Regions from separate parts of the Dyadobacter sp. HNCC25DJ184 genome, predicted to be linked through region 2. Evidence: riboswitches for the same ligand, from Rfam matches in the RefSeq annotation. Region 2 holds a riboswitch; the other holds the start of a gene.
What was found. A riboswitch is a leader RNA that binds a small molecule or an ion and turns the genes downstream of it on or off. The one in region 2 is predicted to bind cobalamin.
Positions count from the first base shown of each region.

Region 1: linked by a shared signal. The riboswitch ahead of AC1XUD_RS21045 (ABC transporter substrate-binding protein) and the one ahead of AC1XUD_RS08600 (TonB-dependent receptor plug domain-containing protein) in region 2 are both predicted to bind cobalamin.

Region 1 covers NZ_JBXHAQ010000015.1:145,711-151,654, forward strand. The annotation lists gene AC1XUD_RS21030 (ArnT family glycosyltransferase) at 1-646, opposite strand, end outside; gene AC1XUD_RS21035 (ABC transporter ATP-binding protein) at 784-1,845, opposite strand; gene AC1XUD_RS21040 (iron chelate uptake ABC transporter family permease subunit) at 1,848-2,891, opposite strand; gene AC1XUD_RS21045 (ABC transporter substrate-binding protein) at 2,915-4,132, opposite strand; cobalamin riboswitch at 4,163-4,350, opposite strand; gene AC1XUD_RS21050 (cation:proton antiporter) at 4,544-5,944, opposite strand, start outside.
Region 2 covers NZ_JBXHAQ010000004.1:399,318-405,261, forward strand. The annotation lists gene AC1XUD_RS08600 (TonB-dependent receptor plug domain-containing protein) at 1-1,094, opposite strand, end outside; cobalamin riboswitch at 1,192-1,396, opposite strand; gene AC1XUD_RS08605 (DMT family transporter) at 1,502-2,410, shown strand; gene AC1XUD_RS08610 (EthD family reductase) at 2,959-3,276, shown strand; gene AC1XUD_RS08615 (SDR family oxidoreductase) at 3,298-4,182, shown strand; gene AC1XUD_RS08620 (glyoxalase superfamily protein) at 4,216-4,632, opposite strand; gene AC1XUD_RS08625 (thioredoxin family protein) at 4,786-5,340, shown strand; gene prfA (peptide chain release factor 1) at 5,455-5,944, opposite strand, start outside.

The DNA.
Region 1 (5,944 bases), on a different contig from region 2:
CGATGGCCAAACGCAAAGCTTTTACATTGGTGGAAAAATACTCTGTAATCAGCGAAACGAGCATCAATATACCGACCATGGAAGTCCACTGCAGCGACTGGACAAAACGTTCATTTCCGTTTAGCAGAAACGTGTGCAAATGAACATATTCCGAGAGCGGACTGAATGAAATGGATCGTTCGATATGGGATGCGTAATGATCCACATTTTTATTTTGAATCCAATATCCCAACCTGCTCAAATGATAACAAAGCGAGTCGAGATTGTTTGGCGTGGCTCCTATCGCGACAATCAGACTGATTATCAGAATGGAAAAGATTACTACTGATGTGAGAAGGCCCAGTTTTCCAAAAAACAGACGCAAAGCTGAGGCCAAAGAAGGTAGAAAATTACGAACCGCACTTCCTTCAGATTTGCTGATTCTCCAACTCCAACCAGCCATCGAGAATGTAAGAATAAGCCAACTTAAAACTATTCCCGAGGTAGTGATGCAATTGAAAAGGCTAAGAATTTCAGTGCTAACCCCGACAAAAAGCAGGTGGCATACGCCGGAAGCAATAATGGATTCCCTAAAGGACTTAAAATGAAATGTATAGTGCAGATTGAATATGCAGAGCAAAAAAGAAACGGGGATCAACAATATCATTTTGGAGATCTGATGATGGCTATTAGATGAATTCTAGCTCAATTTTAAGAAATTTAGAGGAGAAGAGCATGCGTTGTGAGCAGGTTTCTAGATTGGCCAGCTTGATGGGGGATATAGGGAAAAGAGCATATGGGGACTCAGGAGCAGCGAATCGTAGCCTCATTGAATTTCTGCGTAACAATCACTACCAACGATTCCAACGAACTATATTCACTTTTCTCACCATCCCAATCCAACACCCACCGCGGCATTCCGGATATTTCGTTGATATGGATAGCATGTTTAAGTCCTTTATTTTGAACCGTTTTTATTAAAGATTTGGCCAAAGCGCGACTGGTCCAGTATTGAAGTGATTGGTCGCCGGAGATTCCAATTTTATATTTAGCAGTTTTCGGACGGATATTGAAACTGCCTGTATTTTTATCAAAATAGAGATCAATGTTTGAATGACTTTGTCTCGAAAACGACTGTTCAAAAGCTCCATTCAGAACCATATCTTCCGGCATGCCATGTAAAAGCCTCATTTGCGGATCAATAAGCCAAATTTGATCCGCAATTTGAAGAGCAAGATCGAGTTCGTGAGTGGATATCAAAATGCCTTTTCCTGTTTTCTGAGCCATTTCATGAAGCAATTGCATCATTTCAACACGATTGGGTACATCCAGATGAGAGGTAGGCTCGTCCATTAAGATCAGGTCGGTATCCTGCGCCAAAGCACGCGCCAGCATGATTTTTTGTCTTTCGCCGTCGCTGAGTTGATGGATCTTTCGATGGATGTATGATTCGACGCCGGTTAGTCTTATTGCTTCATTGATTTTTTCCTGATCCAAATTGCTTAACCTGCCCAGCCAGCCTGTGTGTGGTGTACGTCCCAATGCAATAAGTTCGCCCGCAGACATATTTGGGGCGTCGATCCGGTCAGTTAATACCATACTCAGTCTCAGCGCAAGCTCATCTGGCCTGGTGTCCGACACGGACCTTCCACAGATTTTTACTTCCCCGGAAAGAGGGTTTTGAAGTCCTGATAACGTCCGCATCAACGTTGATTTTCCGGCTCCATTGGGCCCGAGCAAACATATTAGCTGTCCTTTGGAAATGCTCAAATTCAAATCCTTGATAACCCAATCGCGTTTTGCGTCGGTATGGCGATATCCTATCGAAAGTCCATATGTCGTTAATAATGCCGTGTCTCCGTTCATGGCTAACTTTGTTTCAGGCGTTGGAGGCGAACGATAACCCAAATCACAACAGGTGCACCGATTAGCGATGTGATGACATTGATAGGCAATACCGAAGTTTCTCCTGCCGATTGAGATAAAATATCACATATCAGCATCAAAGAGACAGCCAGTAAACAGCACCCTGGAATCAGTATTTTATGATCCGAAGATTTTAATATAGTTCTGGCCAAATGCGGAACTGCGATTCCGATAAAACCGATTGGGCCACAAAATGCCGTAATACTTCCGGTCAATATGCTAGTGCTAAACAAAATCAGCAGTCTTGATTTTCTGATAGATAGCCCCATTGTTCGAGCATAATTCTCTCCTAAAAGCAACGCATTCAAAGATTTGGAAGCAGCAAAAGACAGTATCAAACCCAGCAAAACGATCAATACAAGGACATATAATTGTTCGCCAGAAACGCCGCCCAGAGAGCCGAAAGTCCACATAATATACTCCTGGAGCTGTTCGGGTGCGCTGAAATATTGCCATATACTCACAATTGACAACGTAATGGCGCCGACCATAATGCCGACAATTAGTAAGATGACATTGTCACGAACACGTCTCGATATCAATAGAATAACCATCAATACGCCAGCTGAACCACAGGAAGCCATTAATATGACCAGCCAACTTCCAGAAATACCCAATTCCCGGATCGTGAATATCCCTGAGCTCGCTCCTCCCAACATAATCACGGCCACGCCTAAAGCAGCTCCGGCGGTGATCCCCAGTTCGGAAGGACCAGCCAACGGATTTCTGAATAATGTCTGCATCTGCAGCCCGCTAACAGATAATGCGCTTCCTGCCAAAACGGCTGTAATGGCTTTTGGAATTCTGATTTTTTCAATGATCAAAGTCCATGCAGTGTTAGTATGATCTCCCGCGAAAATGATCGAAAACACATCCTTCACAGGAATGCCGACGGAGCCCGTCAGAATATCCGCACCAAAGCATAACAGCGCCAATATCAATAAGATAAGGAGCTGGAGTTGATGAAAAATACCATTTCGTTGCATGACTTGGGTCAAAATCGTGGAGCCTATCGGATCTGTTTATAATATACGAGCTGGTGGTCTGGCAGAAGATCAGGGTGAAGAATTTTTATCAGATCCGCCAAAACTACTTCCGGCTCCATCATGCCTGATTCGAAAAAATCGTTGGATCCGGCGGCATTCACTTTGTTATTGTAGCTATAAATACTCCCGCTCTTGAAAGCCTTGAAATCGCTGTAGCGAGAATCCATCTGGAGAATACTGTGCCTGGTATCCATCGGGTTAAAACCCACATTTAACCATGCGTCGGCGGTCAGTGCATATGGATAAATGGCTTCAAAATTGAGAGAAAAACTGCCGGTCCCGGTCTCTTTTGTCCATGGATAAGCTCCTCCGGAATCGATAAAAAAGGCAGTCATGTAGTTTTGTCCCGAAGGCAGATACCAAGTGTCTTTAGTGTTCAGACCAGATAATATTGTAGGTTTTGATTTTGACTGAGCAGCGAGTTTTTGAAGCTTCTGATATTCGGTCTCTATTTTTGCGAATTTTGTGTTGACAAGTTCTTCTTTGTTAAGCAAAACAGCCATCAGTTTCACCCATTCGGCTCGTGCAAGTGGAGTGGATTCGCCCCATTCAGAATTGGAGAGCACCGGTATTTCCGCTTGTTTCAATACGGGATAATTTTCCTTTTGAGCACCCGGACTTCCCATTACCATAAACAGATCGGGATGCAGGGATATCAGTTTTTCCTGATTGATACCGTTGTTTTTACCAATTCCCGCAATTTTCCCTTCTTTGATCAGATTCACAACGGTAGGGGAATATACATATTGAAGATCTCCCAATCCGGTGAGGATATTTTCTGCTTCCAGAAATTTTAACATTCCGATATGCATCGATGACATGGCGATCATACTTCGAATCGGAATCTCGATCAATTGGCGACCTGTATACCCTGCCGGCCGTTCAGTTCCCCGTTCGAGCAATATATACTTGACTGTATCAGCAGATTTGGCGAAAGGGTTGATAATATCCACCAGTTTATATTTGTCAAAATATTTGACAGTGAATCCTTTAGCGTGCGTTATTTTAACCTGTTCTTTGTAAAAATCCGTGGTTTTTTCTTCCGGATTTTGGGATTTAGTTTGTGACTGGCATCCGGCCAGAATCGAAGATATCAGGAATATGGCAATGACAAAACCTGATGCCACTTTTCGAAAATGAGCATTCTGGCCGTTATTCGACCGTGATTCTTGTAAGATCATAAATTTCAGTCGCCTTTCCTCCGAAAGCAATGATTAAAGTGTTTGCAGGCAGGTCTTCTGACTTCTCCCGTGGCTGACAGCCTTCCCATTTTTTCAACAGTGGCATATATAGTCAGTCATTTTTAAAGGAGTTACAGCAGCGGAGACTGTTCCGGATTTTCACCGGTATTCCCTTTTAACGTAAAAACAGTTTTACGGCCATGGGGCAAAGGTAATTGTTTAGGTGTTAGGTTTCAGTTCTCAGGGGTTAGTTTTACATGTATTGAAATAATCATATCGACCTTTCAGGCTTTTTCAAATCGAGTAATTGACAAATTATAGGCTATATCATTTGGCGAAATCCCGAAGAGATGAAAAATGGCTCTGGCGCCCCTTCCCCCCTTCTTCCCTTTCCTCCATTGTCCTTAATAATCAATTCCCCGGCCTCCAGATATTCTTCAGCTTCCCACCTGTTTTTTCCAGCTGGCTGATTCCCTGTTGAAAAAGCTCGCCGGTTCTTTCAAATTCATTGATTGGGCTTGATGAAAACTCGGACTGAAGTTCTGGGTATATCAGTAAATAGTTATAGCGATCAAAATATTTGGCCAGGTGACGTGGTACGTCGTTGAGTTTGGGATGGAAGCTAACGTTCCCCGGGCGCGCTGAAATGACAATGAACAAATCTTCCTTCTGCACCTCGCGAGACAAGATCAGAAAATCGCTCCAATTGTTGAAAACGGTATATTTTGCATCCGGCCCCTTATTGTCCTGCTGATATTGATTAATTGTTTTTAACGTATTTTTTGTGCTGAAAAAATGAATATCTGAATCAAGTTGTTTAGAAATTGTTATTACACGTTCCATCAAAATCTGGAAGGAAGGCTCGTATTCCAACTTATCTGAGCACACGACGGTCATGTTACGAACTGTATTCAAGGGCTGCATACCATGAATCAGGTATACGATCTGAGGACATTTATCGAGCAATTTCTGAGATTTAATTCCTGTCGCCGAGAGTCCGGATAATTCATGAGAATCTTGCCCAAGCACCACTTCATGGATCCTTTTTTCTTCCAGTGTGTGCTGGATTCCGGAAACAAAATTGACATCATATCGAATCAGAGGGGTCAGAATTACGTCCGTGGCCGCGGCAATACTCACCATCTTATTCTGATAAGTTTTGAGACGCCGCTCCTCGCTTTCGCGATCCAGTGTATCGGAACTGATTACTGACAGTGCAAAGACGTTGCTGTCCATTTTTTTGGGATGCATCAACAATGTCAGCTCAATCATCGAATCGATGGTAGATTCTTTCGATGCAGCAATGAGCGTATTTCTGGAATCGGTATTACTTGCCTCACGGTCACCATCCTCCTGCTCCTGTGCCAACTTCGCAGAAGCTTGTCCGGTTGCAAAGGATGCAATGGAACAGGTAATTAAAATCATGATAAGACAGCCATTCAGGACGTCTTCGTTGAGCAGGCGGATCGGCTCACCCATTTCGTTTTGCCCTAAAATGATATTATATCCTACCAAAACTGTGGCCAAGGTAGCAGCGGCCCGCGCTGAACTTAATCCGAACATCAGATTTCGCTCGTTTTTGTTCAAGCTAAAAGTCTTTTGTCCGATCCAGGCAGCGATATATTTGGATATCAAAGCCGCCAAAGTCATAATTCCAGCCACTTTTAATGCTTCGGCGCTTTTGAAAAGTACCTTTAAATCCACCAACATACCTACACCAATCAGGAAGAAAGGAATGAAAAGCGCATTGCCCACGAAATCGATTCGGTTCATTAACGGAGAATGGTGCGGGATTAATCGGTTTAATGCCAG
Region 2 (5,944 bases):
AAAGCTTTTCTCAAATTGGCGGAAAACACTACCCGCGATGAAATCACAAATCGGGTCAGAAAGAACATATCTGCTCTGTTTTCGGTAATCAACGGCTTTGTATAACCCTCTATTCTGGCGCGATAGTTAGTCCAGGTCGCTCCACCCCGCATATTGACTTGAATACCGCCGAAAATGGCTTGATTGAATTCGTAATCGGCGCCGTTGATATAACGGTCCGTAACGGCATGGTCCAGATTCTGATAATTTCCGCGACCGTAATCAATAATATCCCGCACCCAGGCCGATCTTGCCGAAAAACCGCTTTTTCGATATTCAAGCATGGTCCTGTATGCACTGGTTTTTGTTAATTCCCGACCAGCCGTATCGTCCGGCACCAATGTTAACTCATTATCGGCCAGCCATATATGTGCAGAAATTTCATCCCCGCTTTTGGACTTGAAAAACATATCATGAACAAGTCCTTTTTGAAAAGTCTCTGAAGGCAAAACAGGGGTATTGTTTCTCTCTTTATATCCGAAATGATTGACCAGTCCGCTATAATTAAGAGCGGTTTTTCCGGAAAACGTCCATTCTTCGCTGATTTTAGCTCCATATCCCGCTCCAGCCTGAAACTGATGATTGAGAAAGCTATCGAACTGTCCGCCACCATAAACCTTGAAATCTGTAGAAGTGGCCCCGCTTCCCAATAAAATACTTCCGCCCACGGCATCACTTCCCAACAAACTGGCCGACGAGCCATATTGCACTGCTAATTTGTCAAAAGCAGCGACCGGGATCGTCGAAAAATCCGTTTGACCCAAGGATGGAGAATTGATATTCACACCATTCCAAAGCACCGCTGTATGATTTGACGAAGTGCCACGAAACGACACAGTACTGAGTTGCCCCGGTCCATAATTCCGAAAAACGATCGGTGAGTTATATTGCAACAGGTCGCTGATATTCTGAAACCTGAATTGCTTCAGAATCGTAGAATCGACGGTCTGAACTTTCAACCCGGCCATATATTTTTGAGTTGAAAAACCCTTGACATTGACCGTATTGAGCCATAAAGTATCCTTTTGAGCGAACGCCGAAAACGACAGGCACATCAAAAAAGTCGTATGACAGCACACGCGTAAGGTGACACCAAATCTCAAAACCAAACGATTGAATTGCGAATAACAGGTACACCTTTCCTCCGAAGGAACATACACGATTTTAGTGGCAGGTCTCCTGGCTCGTCTTTTGTTACCTTGCCTTCCCATCTGGATACCCTTCAAGTGGCTTGCGGATTGATAACAATTCTGTTCAGACTTACAGTTGCGGGGACAGCTTCGGTTTTACACCGTATTCCCTATTAAGCCATTTCGTCCCCGACAGGGACTTAGGCACCAACGTGACAAAGGTAGTCAATTTGCATCATTTGTAGCCCGAGCAACAACTCGATTTATCAGAATTGTATGGATCAAAAGGATATCTTTGCAAAAAAGACCCCCATTTGGCCTCCCTATTTACCATGCGAAATTCTGTTTCAGCTTCTCAAAAAGGCATTATTTTAATGCTGGGAGCTGCATTTTTCTTCGCGCTTACTTCGGCAATATCAAAATGGCTTGGAAAAGAATTTCACACCGCAGAATTGGTTTTTTTCAGGAATATCGTCGGCGTCATTTTTATTGCCGCGAGCGTGAGAAGACGACCTTTTGAACAAAAAACTGGTGGAAAATTTGGCTTGCTTGTTTTCCGTGGCGTTGTCGGAACGTTGTCCTTATACATGCTTTTTTATGCCATTCAGGTCTTGGGATTGGGGCGAGCATCGACTTATCAATATACCTACCCTATCTTTCTGGCACTTTTTTCCTGGATGTTTATTGGTGAAAAACTGAATAGTAAAGAATGGATCGCGATATTTATTGGTTTCGCAGGAATACTATTCATTTTCCGTCCGGATTTGTCGATGTCTTTGCAAGACCACGCGCTTGGTCTGGGAAATGCATTATTGACTGCGGTTTCCTATTTATCCATTCGCCAACTTGGACAGATTTATGACACACGCGCCATCATTCTTTCATTTATGCTCAGCGGTATATTGATGCCGGTTCTATCCATGCTGGTCGGTACCTACTTTCCTATGCCTGCGCTGAGTTTTCTGATAGGAACCTTCCGCTGGCCGCAAAATATTGGTCAATGGGCAGGGCTGACTGCGTTCGGTTTAACCGCCTTGATGGGACAAAAAATGCTCACTCAGTCTTTCACCTTCGACAAAGCCGGAAGGGTTGCAGCTGTCGGCTATTCCAATATCCTGTTTTCTACACTGCTGGGCTTAATGATGGGTGAAGCTATACCAACTACTTTCATGCTCATCGGAATGACACTCATCGTCGCTGGCGGTGTGTTGATATCGATCTCTAAAACAAAAATATCCTAGCCCGTCTTTCTGCAATTCTTTGTTTGAAAATCGCTTTTCAATCATATCTACTTTTCTCTAAAAAAGAGATTTCAAAAACCATCAATCACTCAATATTTGTCACCTTAAATTATTTAGGAAATAAATATACCAATAAATAATTGTTTGTAGAATATTACATTATTTAGTCTATATTTATTCGTAAAATGGTCACAAATATTATTGATTTTCCATTATTAGAATCCACCTCTTAATCCGATTAAATTTTAGAAATACGAGACAAAAAACTTTAATAAAGTAACTGATATATAGCTTCTGTAACTATATATATGAAGATTTATGACTTGTTAGGAGTTGAGAAAAATCTGGCATTTTGTCACTAATAATATATTTAGTTGACTAATTATTTTTCCTACAATTTTCGAAACAAGCCAGATCCTGTTAATCAGAAATAGAAAAGGAATTAATAGACTTGAGTTACATACTAAATTGAATTAAACAACAGAGTCAACAACTGCAAACCCTCCTTTATCGTTGAAGTTTCTCCATACCTCAAACCCTTATTTCATATGATCTGCCTCACTGTTCTTTATCCCAAAACCGCAAACAGTAATTTCGATCTTGATTATTACCTCGCCAGGCATACGCCTCTTGTTAAACAACGATTAGGGCCAATGGGATTAACCGGCATTGACCTCGAACAGGGTATTGCCGGAGCGGCTCCGGACAGCCCTCCAGCATATGCCATGATTGCAAGATTGAATTTTGAAAACATAGAAGCGCTTCAAAACGCACTGGCGACTCATGGAGCCGAGCTTCTGGGCGACATCCCAAAATTCACGGATGTAGAAGCAGTTATGCAGATCAGTCAGATTATCGTTAATTAAATACTCAAACCCAGCCTCGTTATGTCAAACATTCTCATTACAGGTTGCAGTACCGGTATCGGCCTAGCAACAGCCAAATTGCTGGCAAAAGCTGGTCACACCGTATATGCCACCATGCGCGCGCCTCAAAATTCGCCTGAACTGGCTGAACTTGCGTCAAAAGAGAACCTTCCGATATCCGTTATCGCGCTAGACGTCGATAGTGATATTTCCGTTCAAGAAGCCTTGGGAAAGATGCTGGCCGACGTTGGTTCCATAGACATATTGATCAATAATGCGGGAATCGGAAATTTAGGTTCGGTGGAAGAAACGGGGGTTGATGTTTTCCAAAAGGTTATGCAAACTAATTTTTTCGGGGCACTCCGCTGTATCAGAGAAATATTGCCCCAAATGCGATCAAGGGGAAAAGGATTGATCATCAATATATCCTCCGTTGCGGGAGAAATTTATAATCCTTGTTTTGCTGCCTACTGCGCTTCGAAAGCCGCCTTGGAAGCCATGAGCGAAAGCCTCGCTGGTGAAGCTGGGCAATTTGGCATTCGGGTTGCGATTGTGCAACCCGGTGTGATCGAAACGCCAATCATCCAAAAGAATGCAGGGGAATATGTAGATGCAATATATCCTCAGCATGAGCGACTTGCCGCATATTTGAATGCATCAGCAAGCAATCACCAGTCACCGGACGTCGTAGCAGAAACTATCCTGGGTATTATTGAAGGTCAAACAAACACGTTCCGAAATCCTGTCGGTTTGGATGCAGCTCCATTGCTTGGCTGGAGGTCATCACTCAGTGACGAAGACTGGATCGGCGTTGGCTCCCTTGATGAAGAAAGTTGGATTGGAGGCATGGTTCAAATGGGTGTGGACGTCCGGCCGCATTTACGAAAGAAAAGTATACCCGTTTAAAAATTAATAATGCTGAGCATTACCACAGAGGCATCAACTCTGTGGTAACTCTTCATTAAATGCCAGTCTGTTCATAAACGGATCTATAACAGTAACGGAAATACTGTTCCAGGGCTCTTCTTCGAGCCCCGGCCGGCCGAAATTATATTTCTTGTCCATCAACTCCTTTTGCAATTCTCTGACGCCCGTGCATTCGATAAATATTTTGGCGCCTGGTGTCGAATCGCCATGATGTTCACTGAGATGCAGCACGACTCCACCGCGGGATACCTGCATATATAATGGAGTACCCGGCTCAAATCGATGCTGCCAGTCAACATGAAAGCCAAGCCATCCTACATAAAATTCCATAGCTTTATCCACATCGAATATTCGTAAAATGGGGATTACTCGGGTCGCCTGCATATTTTTTGAAGTTTTTTGATTGTGGGTTATTTGACTTAAATTTATTTTTCCACAAAGAAACGGGAGCTAATTTTATTAACAAATTCTTCGTGTCTTCATGGCAATCTTTATCTTTTCACTAGTGTTACAAGTAGTTAGCCAAATTGAGGCGAACTAAAAGTGAAGGTAAAAACGTTAAAAAATGAAATAAAAGAAATAATGACAAGAACATTTTTGATTTTGCTAACGGCGCTGGTTCCATTGGCGTTTATTACAGGGTTTAAATCTGATAAACCAACACACAAAGATGAAGCAATTGAATGGCTTACGGTAGAGGAGGCTTACGCGAAAATGCAGAAGGAGCCGAAAAAAATCATGATTGATGTATATACTGACTGGTGCGGATGGTGTAAAGTAATGGATCGTCAAACTTTCTCGGATCCGAAAGTGGCAGCATATGTTCGTGACAAGTTTTATGCCGTCAAATTCAATGCGGAACAAAAAGAACCTATTACTATCGGCGACCACACTTTCAATTATTCCGCCGAAAATAAAGTGAACGAACTCGCATTGGCTCTTACCAACAATCAACTAAGTTTCCCGACTACTGTATTTCTGGATGATAAATTCCAGATGATCCAACCTTTGGCAGGATATATGAAGGCTAAGGAATTCCACGAAGTGATCACTTTCTTTGGAGAAAATTATCACAAAAAACAGGCATTTGAAGATTATAAGGCGAAGACTTACAGCTCGCTTTTTGCGAAAAAGTAATTTAGGCAATCGGACTTCGGTTGGCTAATAGCCAGGGTTCTTTTCTGAGAGTCTAATTTCCGGGAATTAAATGTAAGAGTCGACGGCCGAAAGCCGACCGCCGAAGTTCTTTATCTATACTGTTTCTCCTTCCTGCATACGTTCCGCATTTTCGGCGATACGCAGTTGCTCGATGAAATCACCGATATCCCCTTCCATTACAGCTGGCAAATTATAAACCGTATATCCGATGCGGTGATCAGTAATACGGCTCTGTGGATAGTTATAAGTTCTGATCTTGTCCGATCTGTCTCCACTACCTACCATTGACTTACGCTGAGAACTGATGGCATCATTGTGCTTTTTCAACTCAATTTCATATAGCCTCGACCGCAGTACACTTAACGCGCGATCCTTGTTTTTCAACTGGGAACGCTCATCCTGACAACTCACCACCAAACCAGACGGAATGTGAGTCAAACGAACCGCCGAATAAGTCGTGTTAACCGACTGACCACCAGCTCCTGACGACTGGAAAGTATCCACACGCACATCGTTCATATTAATCTGCACGTCAACTTCTTCTGCTTCGGGCAATACTGCAACGGATGCCGCGGAAGTGTGA